3 linked regions of the Tolumonas auensis DSM 9187 genome follow. The protein of the gene in region 1 interacts with the protein of each later gene in a pairwise test. Links are inferred from orthologs where the notes say so. Each region holds a gene or a part of one and is shown in the gene's direction. Other genes may lie near its edges.

Evidence for each region.
Region 2: the proteins of ptsN (region 1) and trkA interact in binary tests that used the Escherichia coli proteins (3 or more experiments, as listed by UniProt). The link is inferred for Tolumonas auensis DSM 9187 from one-to-one orthologs.
Region 3: the proteins of ptsN (region 1) and kdpD interact in binary tests that used the Escherichia coli proteins (3 or more experiments, as listed by UniProt). The link is inferred for Tolumonas auensis DSM 9187 from one-to-one orthologs.

The regions. Positions count from the first base shown.
Region 1 is NC_012691.1:3,221,933-3,224,899, forward strand. The notes cover bases 130-2,921. They hold ptsN (PTS IIA-like nitrogen regulatory protein PtsN), read left to right. Parts: upstream 130-1,198; coding sequence 1,199-1,645; downstream 1,646-2,921. Other genes in these bases: TOLA_RS15070 (RNA polymerase factor sigma-54), read left to right, coding at 130-887; hpf (ribosome hibernation promoting factor), read left to right, coding at 909-1,196; rapZ (RNase adapter RapZ), read left to right, coding at 1,652-2,518; TOLA_RS15090 (HPr family phosphocarrier protein), read left to right, coding at 2,505-2,780; TOLA_RS15095 (LysR substrate-binding domain-containing protein), read right to left, coding at 2,791-2,921. Also shown: more of TOLA_RS15070, read left to right, coding at 1-129; more of TOLA_RS15095, read right to left, coding at 2,922-2,967. UniProt on the Escherichia coli protein: Seems to have a role in regulating nitrogen assimilation.
Region 2 is NC_012691.1:157,337-160,510, reverse strand. The notes cover bases 2-3,000. They hold trkA (Trk system potassium transporter TrkA), read left to right. Parts: upstream 2-812; coding sequence 813-2,189; downstream 2,190-3,000. Other genes in these bases: TOLA_RS00770 (TrkH family potassium uptake protein), read left to right, coding at 2,195-3,000; rsmB (16S rRNA (cytosine(967)-C(5))-methyltransferase RsmB), read left to right, coding at 2-816. In the rest of the region: more of rsmB, read left to right, coding at 1-1; more of TOLA_RS00770, read left to right, coding at 3,001-3,174. UniProt on the Escherichia coli protein: Part of the constitutive potassium transport systems TrkG and TrkH. May regulate the transport activity of TrkG and TrkH systems. Binds to NAD(+) and NADH.
Region 3 is NC_012691.1:1,305,811-1,309,279, forward strand. The notes cover bases 2-3,295. They hold kdpD (two-component system sensor histidine kinase KdpD), read left to right. Parts: upstream 2-401; coding sequence 402-3,095; downstream 3,096-3,295. Other genes in these bases: kdpC (potassium-transporting ATPase subunit KdpC), read left to right, coding at 2-415; kdpE (two-component system response regulator KdpE), read left to right, coding at 3,088-3,295. Outside these bases: more of kdpC, read left to right, coding at 1-1; more of kdpE, read left to right, coding at 3,296-3,469. UniProt on the Escherichia coli protein: Member of the two-component regulatory system KdpD/KdpE involved in the regulation of the kdp operon. KdpD may function as a membrane-associated protein kinase that phosphorylates KdpE in response to environmental signals.

The DNA.
Region 1 (2,967 bases):
AGCATTTTGATCCGGTTGGTGTTGCCGCACGCTCGGTACAGGAATGCCTGCTGATCCAGCTGAATCAGTTTACTGCCGATACCCCCTGGCTCAATGAAGCACGTCTGGCGATTAAAGATCACATGGATCTGCTGGGCTCCCGTGATTACCGCAATCTGGCGCGTAAACTGCAGTTGAAAGAAGGTGACCTGAAAGAAATCCTACAACTGATCCAGACGCTGGAGCCGCGCCCGGGCAGCAGAATTATACCCAGCGAATCCTCGTATGTGATCCCGGATGTGGCCGTCCTGAAAAAAAGCAACCGCTGGGTCGTCGAACTGAACCCCGATGCGATGCCAAAAGTCCGGATCAATGAAACCTATGCTTCAATGGCCCGTCACGCCCGTAACAGCAGTGACAGCCAGTTTATTCGTTCTCATCTGCAAGAAGCCAAATGGTTTATCAAGAGCTTAGAAAGCCGTAACGAAACCCTGCTTAAGGTTGCTAACTGCATCGTGCAACAACAACAGGACTTTTTTGAGTACGGCGAAGAAGCGATGAAACCGATGGTTTTGAACGATGTGGCCGAAGAAGTAGAGATGCATGAGTCGACAATTTCGCGAGTTACTACACAAAAATACATGCATACGCCTCGTGGCATCTTTGAACTGAAGTATTTTTTCTCCAGTCATGTTAATACTGATAGCGGCGGAGAGTGTTCTTCGACTGCAATCAGAGCCTTAATAAAAAAACTGGTCGCGGCGGAAAACCCGGCCAAACCTTTGAGCGACAGCAAGATCGCAGACTTGCTGACGGAACAAGGCATAATGGTGGCAAGAAGAACCATCGCAAAATACCGCGAATCGTTGTCTATTCCACCATCAAGCCAACGCAAACGCCTGCTGTAGGCCAACAATAAGGAAGACGTTATGCAAATCAACCTGTCAGGTCACCATATCGAGTTAACTGATGCATTGCGTGATTATGTCACCAGTAAATTTGCCCGTTTAGAACGTCACTTTGAGCACATTAATAACGTTCAAGTGATCTTAACTGTAGAAAAACTGAAACAAATTGCAGAAGCAAAACTGAACGTCAACGGCGGTGAAATTTTCGCTAATGCCCAAGATGATAGTATGTACGCTGCCATTGATGCACTGATGGATAAACTGGATCGCCAGATCATCAAATACAAAGAAAAATTAGCCAGCAAGTAATCATGTTAATTTCTGAAATCTTGTCTGCGGACTGCACCAAAAGTGCAGTCCCTTGCAGCAGCAAAAAGCGCGTGCTGGAAATTATCAGCGAATTAGCCGCCCCCCGACTGGGACTTGATGAACAAAAGATATTTGACAGTCTGCAGGCCCGGGAAAAAATGGGCACTACAGGCATAGGCAGTGCCATTGCCATTCCTCATGGTCGTATTCCTGATGGCTATCCGGTCACAGGTATACTGCTGACACTGGAGCAACCGATACCGTTTGATGCAATTGATAATCAACCGGTGGATCTGCTGTTTGCCATGCTGGTACCGGAAAGTGAATGTAAAACCCACCTGAAAACACTGGCACTGGTGGCCGAAAAATTTAATGATAAGAACTTCTGTCGTCAGTTGCGTCTGGCTGAATCGGATGAAGCTCTGTATCAACAAATGATCAATGGATGATTACCGATGAAACTCATCGTCGTGAGTGGTCGCTCTGGTTCCGGAAAAACCGTTGCATTACGGGTTCTGGAAGATCTGGGTTATTACTGTGTGGACAATCTGCCTGTATCCCTGCTGTTTCAGCTGGTCGCAGAATTACGCGGTAAATATGATCAGATCGCGGTGAGTATTGATGTCAGAAACCTGCCAGCTACAGCGGAAGATCTGGTTTCAATTCTGGATGAAATCAGACAGCATCAGGATCTGCAATTTTCCAGTTTCTTCTTTGATGCCGACAATGCGACTTTGCTGAAACGCTATGGTGAAAGCCGCCGCCTGCATCCGCTATCGCGACAACAATTCACACTGGCCCAGGCGATCCGGCAGGAAACTGACCTGCTCTCCCCGCTCTCCTCCAGTGCCGACTTACGCATTGATACCAGTCATATCAGTATCCATGAACTCAGTGAACAGATCCGGGAACGGGTACTGGGCAAAAAAGAGCATGAGCTGGTGATGGTATTTGAATCTTTCGGCTTCAAACACGGTATCGCAAAAGATGCTGACTTTGTGTTTGATGCCCGCTTTCTGCCTAATCCACACTGGATCGCTGAACTCAAACCGCTGACGGGTCTGGATGAGCCGGTACAACGTTACCTGCAGTCACAACCCGATGTCGTCAAATACATCAATCAGCTGATCAGTCTGCTGGAGACCTGGTTACCGCAACTGGAACGGAATAACCGCAGCTATGTGACTGTGGCTATCGGCTGCACCGGTGGTCAGCACCGCTCGGTATTTATTGCTGAGCAACTGGCGAATCATTTCCTGGTGCTGGGGAAAAATGTCCAGCGTCGCCACCGCACACTGGAGAAATTACATGCCCCGGGTTGAGAATCAGGTCGCGGTCATCAACAAGCTGGGATTGCATGCCCGGGCAGCAATCAAACTGGTGCAACTGGTTGCGAATTTTCAGGCAAAAATCACTCTGTGTAATGGTGAAAAACAAGCCAGTGCAGACAGTGTCGTTGGCCTGTTAATGCTGGAGGCTGCACAAGGCGAAACGATCCGCGTTATCTGCGATGGCCCGGAAGCCATTGAAGTCATGGACGCAGTGCTTCACCTGTTTGAAGCCCGTTTTGATGAGAACGAATAGCCCGCAACGTTCATTTTGCTTCTGCAGGATGCCGGGTCAGCGCTTTAATTAATGTTCTGATCGCCGGTTGTTGCCGCTCCCCGACCCTGACTGCCGCATGTAAACGCCGCCACAAACCATCACCCAGCGCTTTCGAAATGATTAATTGCTGTTGTTCAAATTCCCGGCAAACCCAATCCGGTAACAC
Region 2 (3,174 bases), 3.1 Mb from region 1 along the record:
CAGGCAGGAAATGAATATCCTCCGATGTGGTTACGCGTCAATCTGAGTAAACAGTCACGGGACGAATATCAGCGACAGCTGGCAGCAGTGGAGATTCAAAGCACGCCTCATGCCAGTTGTGAATCTGCTTTGTTGCTGGAAAAAGCCTGTGACGTTAGCAAATTACCCGGTTTTGCTGATGGCGCCTGTTCAGTGCAGGACGCAGCGGCGCAGCATGCGGCCTGGTTACTGGATCCACAGCCAAACGAATTGATTCTGGATGCGTGCGCCGCACCGGGCGGAAAAACTGCGCATATACTGGAAAGACAGCCTGCACTCAAACAATTAGTTGCGGTAGACAGTGATGCTAACCGACTGTCAAGGGTTGCAGAAAATTTACAACGCATCCAATTAGAGGCTACGCTGATCAATGGCGATGCCAGTCATCCTGAGCAGTGGTGGCAAGGTCCGCAATTTGATCGCATATTATTAGATGCACCCTGCTCTGCTACCGGCGTGATCCGACGGCATCCGGATATTAAATGGTTACGCCGGCCGGAAGATATTGCAGAGTTGGCTCATTTACAGCACGACATTTTGAATGCCATGTGGCAACAATTAAAACCAGGTGGCACATTGCTGTATGCAACCTGTTCAATCTTATCTGACGAGAATAGCTCACAGATTAAGTCTTTCCTGGAGAGAACCGCTGATGCGATTCATGTTCCACTGAATGAAAAAGATACAGCACTACAGCCTGGCTGGCAGATTCATCCCGGAGAACAGCATATGGATGGCTTCTTCTACGCCAAATTGACTAAACAGGTGACGGTATGAAGATCATTATTGTCGGCGCCGGGCAGGTTGGTGGCACACTGGCAGAAAACCTGGTTGGGGAAAACAACGAAATCACACTGGTCGATACCGATGCGGTGCGATTACGCGAGTTACAGGATAAATATGATCTGCGAGTGATCTGCGGTCCCGGTTCATATCCGAGTGTATTACGGGAAGCCGGTGCTGATGATGCTGATATGCTGGTTGCAGTAACCAGCAGCGATGAATGCAACATGGTCGCCTGTCAAATAGCCTATTCGCTGTTTAATGTGCCGAATAAAGTAGCCCGCATTCGCTCTCATGCTTATTTGTCCGCCCGGGAAACCCTGTTTAAAGGCGAGGTTTTCCATATTGATCATCTGATCTCACCGGAACAGTTAGTCATTGAGTATATGCGCCGATTAATTGAGTACCCGGGAGCCCTGCAGGTCGCTGATTTTGCCGGCGGGCGTCTGGGACTGGTGGCAGTCAAAGCTTATTATGGCGGGCCATTAGTCGGCAATGCACTGGCCACACTGAAAGAGCATATGCCCAACATAGATACGCGTGTGGCGGCCATTTTCCGCCAGGGCCGCTCGATCCGTCCGCAGGGTACCACCATCATTGAGGCCGATGATGAAGTGTTCTTTGTGGCGGCTTCTGGTCATATCCGTGCTGTTATGTCTGAGTTACAACGACTGGAAAGCCCTTACCGCCGGATCATGATTGTCGGCGGCGGTAATGTCGGTGCCGGTCTTGCCCGTCAACTGGAAGGCCGCTACAGCGTAAAACTGATCGAACGGAATGCAGAACGCGCTGAAGTATTATCCGAGATGCTGGAGGAAACCATCGTCTTCTGTGGCGACTCTGCAGATCAGGAACTGTTACTGGAAGAACACATCGAACAAATCGATGTCTTTATTGCCGTCACCAATGATGATGAAGCCAATATCATGTCAGCCATGCTGGCGAAAAAACTGGGTGCCCGTAAAGCCATTGTGCTGATCCAGCGCAGTGCTTACGTCGATCTGGTTCAGGGTGGCACGATTGATATTGCTGTCTCTCCGCAACAAGCTACTATCTCGGCATTGCTGACTCACGTTCGCCGGGCCGATATTGCCAACGTATATTCGCTACGGCGCGGAGTTGCTGAAGCGATTGAGGCCATTGCGCATGGTGACGAACATACCTCTAAAGTAGTCGGACGTTCGATTGGTGAACTGAAGTTGCCACCGGGAGCCACTATCGGCGCCATAGTCCGGGGAGATGATGTTTTGATAGCGCATGACTCTACTGTTATCCAACAGGATGACCACGTGGTAATGTTTTTAGTCGATAAAAAACATATTCCCGAGGTTGAACGTCTATTTCAGCCAAGCCCGTTCTTCTTGTAGGTCGTATGATTAATTTTAAATCCATCACTTTCGTCATTGGTCTGACGCTGTCAAAACTGGCATTGTTTATGTGGCTGCCATTATTGATGGCTTTTTTCAGTGGTACGGCAGGCACGGCGGAGTTTTTGGCTGCTGCGGTATTAACGCATATTGTTTCGTTGCTGTTCATCAGACTTGGCTATCAGCAGGCTTTTCGTCTGAGTGTCAGGGATATGTTCGTCATGACCAGTCTCATCTGGCTGGTCTCTTGTGCTTTCGCGACATTACCCTTCATATTCCTCAGCAAACTGAGTTTTACTGATGCCTATTTTGAAGCCATGTCAGGTTTGACAACCACAGGCTCAACCGTAATGCAGGGGCTGGACAAAATGCCACCGGCGATTCTGCTGTGGCGATCTTTGCTGCAATGGTTAGGCGGTATTGGTTTTATCGTTTTAGCTGTGGCCGTCTTACCCTATCTGAATGTCGGTGGCATGAAACTTTTCCAGATGGAATCGTCTGATAGATCAGAGAAAGATTCACCTCGTATGTCCAATGTTGCCCGCAACATTCTGATCGTCTACCTGATGCTGAGTCTCATTTGTTGCCTTGGCTATTGGTTTAGCGGAATGTCATTGTTTGATGCGATTAATCATGCCATGACAACATTAAGCACCGGGGGTTTTTCTACCCGGGATGCTTCAATGAGTGCGTTTTCCCCACAAGCACAATGGATAGCAAGTGGCTTCATGTTTCTCGGCGGCCTGCCGTTTATACTTTATGTGCAAAGTCTCCGGCGTCGTGAGGGATTAATCTTTCGTGACGCCCAGGTGCGGGGTTTTTTCTGGCTGGTCATCACCGCAAGTCTGATAATGAGTATTTGGCTCTGGCACTCTGACGTTTTCAGTTTTGAAGATGCATTACGGATTACAACCTTTAACGTTATATCCGTTCTTACCACAACAGGATATGGCCTGACCGACTTTGGCACATGGAGTTACATGAC
Region 3 (3,469 bases), 1.9 Mb from region 1 along the record:
GATGCTGGCACAAAACCTGACCGATCCGCGCTATTTCTGGCCACGTCCGTCGGCAGGTGATTTTGATGGTATGGCCTCTGGGGGCAGTAATTATGGTCAGAGCAGCCCCGATTTAATGCAGCAATGGCAGTCACGTATTGCGCAATGGCAGCAATCGACCGATCAGAAGAAACCTATTCCGGTTGAACTGATACAGGCTTCTGCGAGTGGTTTAGATCCCCACATCAGTCTGGCCGCGGCTTACTATCAATTGAGCCGGGTGGCACAAAGCCGGGGGCTGACAGAAGATCAGGTCAAACGGGTATTAGCACAATATGTTGATCGCTCTGGCTGGTTCACCGGTGTGCCGATGGTGAATGTGATGATTTTAAACTTAGCTTTAGATCAACAGGGTGTTTCACATGCCGCTCGATAATGATGATCAACGTCCTGATCCCGATGAGTTGCTGGCAGAAGTACGGTCACCTCGCGGACGCCTGAAAATATTTTTTGGTGCTTGTGCTGGCGTAGGGAAAACCTACGCCATGTTACAGGAGGCTAAACGATTACGCGCAGAAGGCTTGGACGTGTTAGTCGGCGTGGTTGAAACACATGGCAGAAGTGAAACGGCGGCTTTGCTTGAAGGGTTAACGCCACTTCCGTTAAAGCAGGTTCATTATCGCAAACATACGTTTCATGAGTTTGATATTGATGGCGCCCTGTCACGGGCGCCCGCGCTGGTTTTGGTCGATGAACTGGCTCATTCCAATATGCCAGGTTCCCGGCATCCCAAACGCTGGCAAGACGTAGAAGAATTGCTGGCGGCAGGTATTGATGTGCTGACGACCCTGAACGTCCAGCATCTGGAAAGTCTGAATGACATAGTAGGCAGTATTACCGGGATCCGAGTCAGGGAAACGGTGCCTGATCGGTTATATGAAGAAGCCGATGAAATTGTATTGGTGGATCTACCACCAGATGATCTGCGCCGCCGTCTTGATGAAGGTAAAGTGTATTTACCTCAGCAGGCTGAACGAGCTATCGAACATTTTTTCCGTAAAGAAAATTTGATTGCGCTGCGTGAATTAGCATTACGTTGTACCGCTGATCGGGTTGATGATCAGATGCAAGCTTACCGCCACAGTGGCGAACCCGTTTGGCACACCAGAGATGCGATTCTGGTTTGTATTGGCCCTGGGAGTGGCAATGAAAAACTGGTTAGAGTGGCAGCGCGCCTTGCGTCTCGTTTGGGGTGTGTATGGCATGCAGTCTACGTTGAAACGCCTCGTTTACATCGACTGCCAGAACAGGAACGCAGAAGTATATTATCGACTTTGCATTTTGCTCAGGAACTCGGCGCAGAAACCTCAACCTTACCTGCACAAGATGAGGCTGATGCCATTCTTTATTACGCCAGAGAACATAATCTTGGCAAAATTCTAATCGGTCGCCATCAGAAAAAACCTTGGTATCGGTGGGGACAGAGTCGTTTCGCCCATCGCTTAGGAACTAAAGGTCCTGATCTCGATTTATTAATTGTATCGCTTACAGATACTGAACATGCCGCTTCGACTCTGCTACCCGCAGATATCCGCCATAAAGATGAGAAATGGCAACGTGAGGCAACAGGCATTGGCGCTGCATTACTGAGTTGTATCGTTATTACATTTCTTTCAACCATTCTCGTCAGTTATTTAGCACCGCTAAATATAGTCATGCTGTATTTACTTGGCGTGGTCTTTGTTGCGCTCCAGTATGGACGAATGAGTGCGAGTATTGCTGCTATTCTTAATGTAGCCAGCTTTGACTTCTTCTTTATCGCCCCTCATTTTTCCTTCGCTGTCAGCGATGTTCAGTATTTACTTACTTTTGCTGTGATGCTGCTAGTTGGATTATTGATCGGCCAACTTACCGCCTGGGCCCGGTATCAGGCTAGAGTTGCCCGTTACCGGGAAGAACGAGCTAGGCATTTATTTGAAATGGCAAAAGAATTGAGTTCTGCGTTAACAGCAGAAGACATAGCCCACATTTCAGCGCATTTTTTAAACCGCAGTTTTCGGGCTAATTCGATGCTATTGCTCCCTGACGATCAAAAAATTCTTCATTGTGTTGGGAAAAAACCGTTACAAGTTGATCACGCTATTGCCCAATGGTGTTTCGACCATAATGCCCATGCAGGTATGGGTACGGATACATTACCAGCGGCTGCTCAACGGTATGTTCCTTTAATCACACCATTACAAACGTTAGGTGTATTGATGTTAGAACCAGCCAATTTAAGGCTGCTCATGATCCCGGAACAACAAAGACTGCTTGATACTTATGCCTTATTAATTTCAGTGGCTTTAGAGCGTCTTAAATTCGCTCGTGTTGCTGAAACTGCAAAATTACAAAGTGAAACAGAGAGACTGCGGAATGCTTTACTGGCCGCTTTATCGCATGATTTACGAACGCCACTAACAGTGTTATTCGCTCAGGCGGAGATACTAATGCAATCCTTGGCACTTGAACAGTCACCTCATATTCAACAAGCCAATGCAATAAGAACTCAAGTCTTAGGAACGACCAGATTAGTAAATAATCTACTTGATATGGCACGACTTGAATCTGAAGGAGTACATCTTCGGAAAGAATGGCAATCGTTGCAGGAAATAGCCGGAAGTGCTCTGGCAACGCTGAATATCCCTCTGACTGGACATCCTTTAAACATCAATATTCCTCCTGATTTACCTTTGTTGCATTGCGATGGTGTATTGATTGAGCGCGTATTGGTCAATCTTTTAGAAAATGGCTGCAAATATGCGGGTGACGGAATAACAATAGGAATTGATGTAACTGAATCCAAAGATTTCCTTCAAGTTACTGTGTGGAATTTAGGACCGGAGTTGCCCGTAGGAAAAGAGAAATTAATCTTTGAAAAATTTGCACGAGGAGAAAAGGAATCCAGTATTCCCGGCATCGGGTTAGGGCTTGCTATTTGCCGGGCTATAGTTGAAACGCACGGAGGAAAAATCTGGGCTGAAAATCGTGTTGGCGGTGGTGTTAACTTCCACTTTACATTACCACTACAGCCTTTACCCGAATTAGAACCTGAGCTGGTGAACAATAATGAATGATTATACGGCCAATATTTTAATCATTGAAGATGAGCAGCAAATTCGTCGATATCTTGGTGCGGCGTTATTGTCGGATGGGTTCAAAGTATTTGAGGCTGATACATTGCAACGAGGACTGATAGAGGCTGCAACACGAAAACCAGATCTCGTTATTCTGGATTTAGGATTGCCTGATGGTGATGGTAATCAATTTATTGAAGAAATCCGGCAGTGGAGCCAAATTCCTATTATTATTCTTTCAGCCCGTAGTGATGAACGCGATAAAGTTAAAGCATTAAATAATGGCGCAGATGATTATCTGGTCAAGCCATTTGGTATTGCCGAACTACTTGCTAGGGTCAGAGCAAATTTACGTCGTAGAAATGCAGATCGAG